Linked DNA regions of Salipiger abyssi. The protein of the gene in region 1 interacts with the protein of each later gene in a pairwise test. Links are inferred from orthologs where the notes say so. Each region holds a gene or a part of one and is shown on either strand. Other genes may lie near its edges.

The links.
Region 2: the proteins of trkA (region 1) and Ga0080574_RS12390 interact in binary tests that used the Escherichia coli proteins (3 or more experiments, as listed by UniProt). The link is inferred for Salipiger abyssi from one-to-one orthologs.

The regions. Positions count from the first base shown.
Region 1 is NZ_CP015093.1:3,316,992-3,320,140, reverse strand. What follows is about bases 147-2,979. They hold trkA (Trk system potassium transporter TrkA), read right to left. Parts: upstream 2,335-2,979; coding sequence 958-2,334; downstream 147-957. Other genes in these bases: ccmB (heme exporter protein CcmB), read right to left, coding at 2,428-2,979; Ga0080574_RS19725 (TrkH family potassium uptake protein), read right to left, coding at 147-954. Also shown: more of Ga0080574_RS19725, read right to left, coding at 1-146; more of ccmB, read right to left, coding at 2,980-3,084; heme ABC exporter ATP-binding protein CcmA, read right to left, coding at 3,081-3,149. UniProt on the Escherichia coli protein: Part of the constitutive potassium transport systems TrkG and TrkH. May regulate the transport activity of TrkG and TrkH systems. Binds to NAD(+) and NADH.
Region 2 is NZ_CP015093.1:1,833,340-1,836,435, reverse strand. Bases 246-3,025 are described here. They hold Ga0080574_RS12390 (PTS sugar transporter subunit IIA), read right to left. Parts: upstream 1,978-3,025; coding sequence 1,513-1,977; downstream 246-1,512. Other genes in these bases: lptB (LPS export ABC transporter ATP-binding protein), read right to left, coding at 2,849-3,025; hpf (ribosome hibernation-promoting factor, HPF/YfiA family), read right to left, coding at 2,035-2,598; Ga0080574_RS12395 (hypothetical protein), read right to left, coding at 712-1,023; Ga0080574_RS12400 (nodulation protein NodH), read left to right, coding at 246-515. Also shown: more of Ga0080574_RS12400, read left to right, coding at 1-245; more of lptB, read right to left, coding at 3,026-3,096. UniProt on the Escherichia coli protein: Seems to have a role in regulating nitrogen assimilation.

The DNA.
Region 1 (3,149 bases):
GAGCGCCCGCAGCGCCAGTTCGAGATTCTGCTCGCCGCCCACATCGAAGGCCGCGATCCAGTGCCGCAGGAACAGCACCGCCGGCACCAGCGCGGCAATGGAAAGCCCCATGCGGAACTCGGGGTCTTCGCGCAGCCCGGGGCGGTAGGAGGCGCCGGTGTCGCCGGAAAAGGTCAGCCGCGACAGCGCGAAGAACAGGAAACAGAAGATGATCATCTCGCCCGCAAGCCCGCTCGGCGCGTTGATCGGCCCGCCCACCGGCGAGATGCCCGAGGTCGCCATGGTCGACATCGCGTGGCTGAGCGCCACCAGCGGCGGGTCGCCCGCCAGCAGCAGCATGATCCACAGCGCCAGCGTCAGCCCGGCATAGACCGGCACCAGGATCCGCGAGGACGCTCCCAGCCGCTGCGCCGGGTCCGACATGTCGCGCCGCCCGGCCAGCGCATCGACGCTCTGCCCCGGTTCGCCGCGCGCGGTGATCTCGAACCCGCCCAGCGTCAGCGGCGCCAGGATCGCCGCCGCCGCCACCCACATCAGCAACCCGCCGAGCCAGCCGACCTGCGCGCGCCAGAGATGCTCTGCCGAGGACAGGCGCGACGGCTCGAAGAGCGTGGCGCCGGTGGTGGTCAGGCTCGACACCATCTCGAAAAAGGCATTGAGAAAGGTGGTGGTGCGCAGCGCCTCGTGGAACGGCACCGCCAGCACCGCCGGCAGCAGCACAAAGGCCCCCATCAGCGCCAAGAGCTGCCGCGAGGCCGAACGGTTGTGCCGCCGCGTCGCCTGCGCGATGGCGATGAGCACGGTCAGCACCATGCCCACCAGCGCCGAATAGAAAAAGGCCCGCGCGTCGTGAAACTCTTCCTCGGCCAGCGCCACCACCGCCGGCAGGACCATCGACGCACTCGCGAGCCCGGTGAGCAGCAGGAAGAGCGGCAGGCGGTAAAGGGCTCCCATGGCTCAGAAAAAGTCGATCGAGACCTGGAGCAGCCGCTCCACCTGCGCGACATCCTTGGCCATGGCAAAGATCACGATGCGGTCGCCGTCGTCGATGCGCAGCCCGCCGGTGATCTTGACCACCTTGTCACCCTTGCGCACCGCGCCGACCAGAACACCCTCGGGAAAGTCGATCTCACGGATGGTCTTGCCGGCCATGGAGGAGGTCGAGAGCACCTCGGCCTCGATCACCTCGGCCTCGGCATCGCCGATGGAATAGACCGAGCGCACCCGCCCGTGACGGATATGGCGCAGGATCGAACTCACGGTGGTGGCGCGCGGGTTGATATAGGCATCGACCCCCAGCGGCTCCATCAGCGGCACCATGGTCGGGTCGTTGACCAGCGCGATGGCAAAGGGGCAGCCCGCCGCCTTGGCGCGCACCGCCGCCAGCATGTTGGTCTTGTCGTCGTCGGTAACACACAGCACCGCGTCGGCGCGGTCGATCCCGGCCTCGGCCAGCAGCCCCGCATCCAGCCCGTCGCCATGCAGCACGATGGTGCGCTCCAGCGCATCCGCCGCCCGCTCGGCGCGCTTGCGGTCGCGCTCGATCACCTTGGCGCGGATGCGCTCGGTGCGGGCCTCCAGCGCGCTTGCCACCGCCAGCCCGACATTGCCGCCGCCGATCACCACCACGCGCTCCTGCTTGCGCTGCGACTTGCCAAAGATCTCCAGCGTGCGGCGGATATCGTCCTTGTGCACGATCACGTAGCAGGAATCGCCGGGGAAAAGCTGGTCGCCCGGCTCGGGTGCAAACAATGTCCCCTCGCGCCGCACCCCCACCACGACCGAGCGCAGGGTCGAGAACAGATCCGAGAGCTGCCGCAGCGGCGTGTTCACGATGGGGCAGCCATCCTCGATGGTGAGGCCGAGAAGCTGCGCGCCGCCGTTCAGGAACCGCTCTGTGTCAAAGGCGGCGGGGGCCGAGAGCCGCTGCTGCGCCGCCTCGGCCACCTCTTTCTCGGGGCTGATCACCACGTCGATGGGCATGTGATCGCGGCGGTAGAGATCGGAATAGATCGCCGTCAGATAGGATTGCGAGCGCAGCCGCGCGACCTTGCGCGGAATGGCAAAGATCGAATGCGCCACCTGACAGGTCACCATATTGACCTCGTCGGAATAGGTGGCGGCGATGATCATGTCGGCGTCGCGCGCGCCCGCCTTGTCGAGCACATCCGGGTAGGAGGCAAAGCCCGCGATCCCCTGCACGTCGAGCGTGTCGGTGGCGCGGCGCACCAGATCGGGGTTGTTGTCGACGACGGTGACGTCGTTGCGCTCGCCCGAGAGATGCCGGGCGATCTGCCAGCCGACCTGCCCCGCACCGCAAATGATGACCTTCATGCGCTTCTCATCCCTGGACCGCTATTCCCGTGGCATGACATGCGGACACCGGGCGGTCAACGCCCTGCCGCGCGCCGCGCGGGCGGCCCCGGCTCAGCGCAGGTTGATGCGCAACACGGCGGCACTGGCAAAGGGCAAAAGCGCGATCACCCCGGCGCTGATGCCCGCCAGCATCAGGAGCGGTGTCTGCACCGCCAGCCCCTCCGCTCCGCGCCGCGCCGCCTCGGCGCCAAAGATCAGCGTCGGCACGTAGAGCGGCAGCACCAGCAGCGACAGCAGCAGCCCGCCGCGCTTCAGCCCCACCGTGAGCGCCGCGCCGAAGGTGCCGATCACCGAGAGCGCCGGCGTGCCGAGCGCCAGCGAGACCAACAGCCAGAGATAGCCATCGCGCGGCAGGCTCAGCAGCACCCCCAGCAGCGGCGCCGCCAGAACCAGCGGCAGCCCGGTGGTGATCCAGTGCGCCAGCGCCTTGACCGAGACGATGCCCTCCATCGGCAGCGGCGCGGTGGCCAGCAGATCGAGCGAGCCGTCCTCCCAGTCGAGCGCAAGGATCCGGTCGAGCGACAGCAGGCAGGCGAGCAGCGCGCCGATCCACAGCACGCCGGGCGCGATCCGCGCCAGCAGGCCGGTTTCCGGACCGACGCCGAAGGGCACCAGCACGGTGACGATCAGGAAAAACGCCAGCCCCAGGCCAAAGCCCCCGCCGGCGCGCACCGCCAGCCGCAGATCCCGTGTCAAAAGCGCGATCACAGAAAGGCCTCGTCCTGTTTCGCCGCGCGCGGCGCCGCCTTGAAGGGGGTGACGTCGAAGATCTC
Region 2 (3,096 bases), 1.5 Mb from region 1 along the record:
GCCACCGCAGCTTTACCGTGCTGCGCCACCCGCTGGCCCGGGCGCATGACGCGTTCTGCAACAAGATCCTGACCACCGGCAAGGGCAGCTATAACGGCATCCGCAAGACGCTGCGCCGCGCCCATAACCTGCCGATCCCCGAGCAGGAGCCCGGCAGCGACTACACGCTGGAGGCGCATCGCGAGGCCTTCACCGCCTTTCTGGTCTTTCTCAAGGCCAATCTCTCCGGCCAGACGGCGGTGCGCATCGACGGGCACTGGGCGAGCCAGGCGCATGTGATCCATGGCATGGGCGAGCTCACCCTGCCCGACATGATCGTGCGCGAGGACGAGATGGCGAGCTATCTTCCCGCGCTGGCGATGCAGGTCGGGCATGGGGCACCGCCCGATCCGGTGCATGTGCCGATCCGCGCGCCCTATTCGCTGGCGCAGATCTATGACGACCGGCTGGAAAGCGCCGCACGCGAGGCTTATCAGCGCGACTACCTCATGTTCGGTTTCGGCGACTGGCTATAGCGGGCTCTGTCCGGGCAGGACCATATGAAAAAGAGCCGGTCCAACGGCCCGCTCTTTGCAGTCGATGGTGCAAGCGTGACCCGCAGTGGGTCGGAGCGGTATTAATCTCTTCGAGCCCTTGGTACCCTCGCTGGGCCGCGTCTACGCTGCGACTGCATTCGTCCGGCCCCCAACCCGAAGCGGTCCTTTGCCCTTGTCAAATCCAAATCTTGAAAAGATACTCTACCGGCAGCGCTTCAGCGGCGGCGAGCTTTTGGTAGTACAGCGCCGTGATATCTTCGCTCAACATTTCACCTTCACTTTCGAGCCCCAGCAACGAGTAGTCTAGGTCGAGCTGCATTCCTCCGTCCTCGTGGATCAAGAACGCCTCGACAGTGTGGAAAGTGCGACCTTTACCGGCAGTGAAATCTAACAAGGACCTTGTGTCTTCTATATTGAGGTAGCCCGTTCCAGTTCCACTTTGTGCCATTTGGAAGTTCGCATCTACGACGGCAAGGCTATCATTCACTCTCTTGCTCCTTGTGGTAGCGCAATTTCTTTTCGAATTTCATTCGCATTTTCTGAGCTTCGCGCTGATTTCCGTCTCATTCTGGGAGCTTCGGCTACCCGCTACCAGCCAAAATTAGAACCCAAGAACCCGGCCTAAAAAGCCGTTTTGGCCGACGTCGCTCCCATTCGAGGGCGAGGACGAAGCAGCCGGACTGAAAGGCTCGAAGGTTCTGATCGCTGCGCCCCCTCTGTAAATCAGCTCTCAGGGAATGAACTGCACGGTGCCATGTCCGCTTCCTGCGCAGCCGTCACTGCACGCGTCGCATACTGCTGGTGCTGCGAAGGGAAAGAAGGTCCCGTATAGCCGACATCCATCGAAATCAGCTCCCGAGGATTTCTCCGGGAGCTATCGGACTGCCCTGAACGGCTCTCCGCCCGGCACTGCGTCCTTTAACGCAAAGAGCGGGCCAGCGGCCCGCTCTTTCGTTTTGTGTCATATGTGCCCGGGTCAGGCGGCCTGAGACGACCGGTCCTCGGTCAGGATCGTGTGAAGCGTCGCCGGATCGGGGTTGGCCCGCAGCTTATTGCAGAGCCCCGCGTCGCGCAGCGTGCGCGACACCAGCGCCAGCGCCTTGAGGTGTTCGACACCGGCATCCTCGGGCGCGAAGAGCGCCAGCACCACATCCACCGGCTGGCGGTCGACGGATTCGAACTCCACCGGCTTTTCCAGCAGGATGAACACGCCATGCACCGCGTCGATGCCCGAGATCCGGGCATGCGGCAGGGCGACGCCATGGCCCACACCGGTGGGCCCGAGGCTTTCGCGCTCCATCAGTGCTTCGACCACCGAAGGGGCCGGGAGGCCATAGGCGCTCTCGGCCAGCTCGGCGATGTCATGCATCAGCCGCTTCTTGCTGCTTGCGGCCGCGACGGCCTTGACCGCCTGCGGCTTCAGAAGTTCCAGAAAGGTCATAGACCGCCTTTCACTGTCTGCTCTGAGGCGTTCGTGGCCGCAGCTCGCGCCGATCTCTTACGGATCGATCCAGCCGATGTTGCCGTCGTCGCGGCGATACACGACGTTCACGCCATCCTTTTTCTCGTTGCGGAATACCAGCACGGGTGCGCCGGCAAGTTCCATCTGCATCACGGCTTCACCCACCGTCAGCGACGGGATTTGGGTTTCCATCTCTGCGACGATAATCGGTTGCAGCGATTCCGGCTCGTCTTCGTGCGAGTCGGCTTCGCCGGCGAGGATATACGAGGACACCCCGAAGAGTTCAACGGGCTCTGCGCGCTCCTTGTGGTGATCTTTCAGGCGGCGCTTGTAGCGGCGCAGCTGCTTGTCGATCTTCTCGGCGCAGCCGTCGAACGAGGCATAGATCTCGGTTGCCTTGCCCTTGGCCGAAGAGGTCAGGCCAGTGGACAGATGCACCGTGACCTCGCAGATATACTCATGTGCGCTCTTGGAAAAGGTAACGGTCGCGTCCGTCGGTCTGAAGGCATATTTCTCCAAGACCTCTCCCAGCTCGTTTTTCACGTGAGTCTGGAGCGCTTCGCCGATGTCGATCTGCTTTCCCGTGATCTGATAGCGCATTTTCATTCCTTCTCTTCGTTGGACCCGCGACCTTCCCGCCTTTCTGGCAGGTTCGATGTGGTGGCGGATCAGGGGAGACGCAAGGCAACTGCACGTAACGCCCATCCCTCCCTCTCCTCGGGGGCGTTTCGAAACGGGCATGCAGGAATGCGCTGCGTCATGGTTATATTTGAGGTGAGACTCGCCCTTTTTGTCAATGATCTGTCGCAAACGGCGACGGAAACTCGCAACATAGTATGAACAATCCGCTTTATCCGATCCTGAAGTTCTCTCCCAGGTAGACCCGGCGGACATTCTCGTTCTGCACCACCTCGGCGGGGGTGCCGGACATCAGCACCTTGCCGTCATGCAGGATATAGGCACGATCGACGATCTCCAGCGTCTCGCGCACGTTGTGATCGGTGATCAGCACGCCGATGCCGCGTTTCTTGAGATCCGCCACCAGATGGCGGATATCGCCGACGCTGATCGGATCGACCCCGGCGAAGGGCTCGTCGA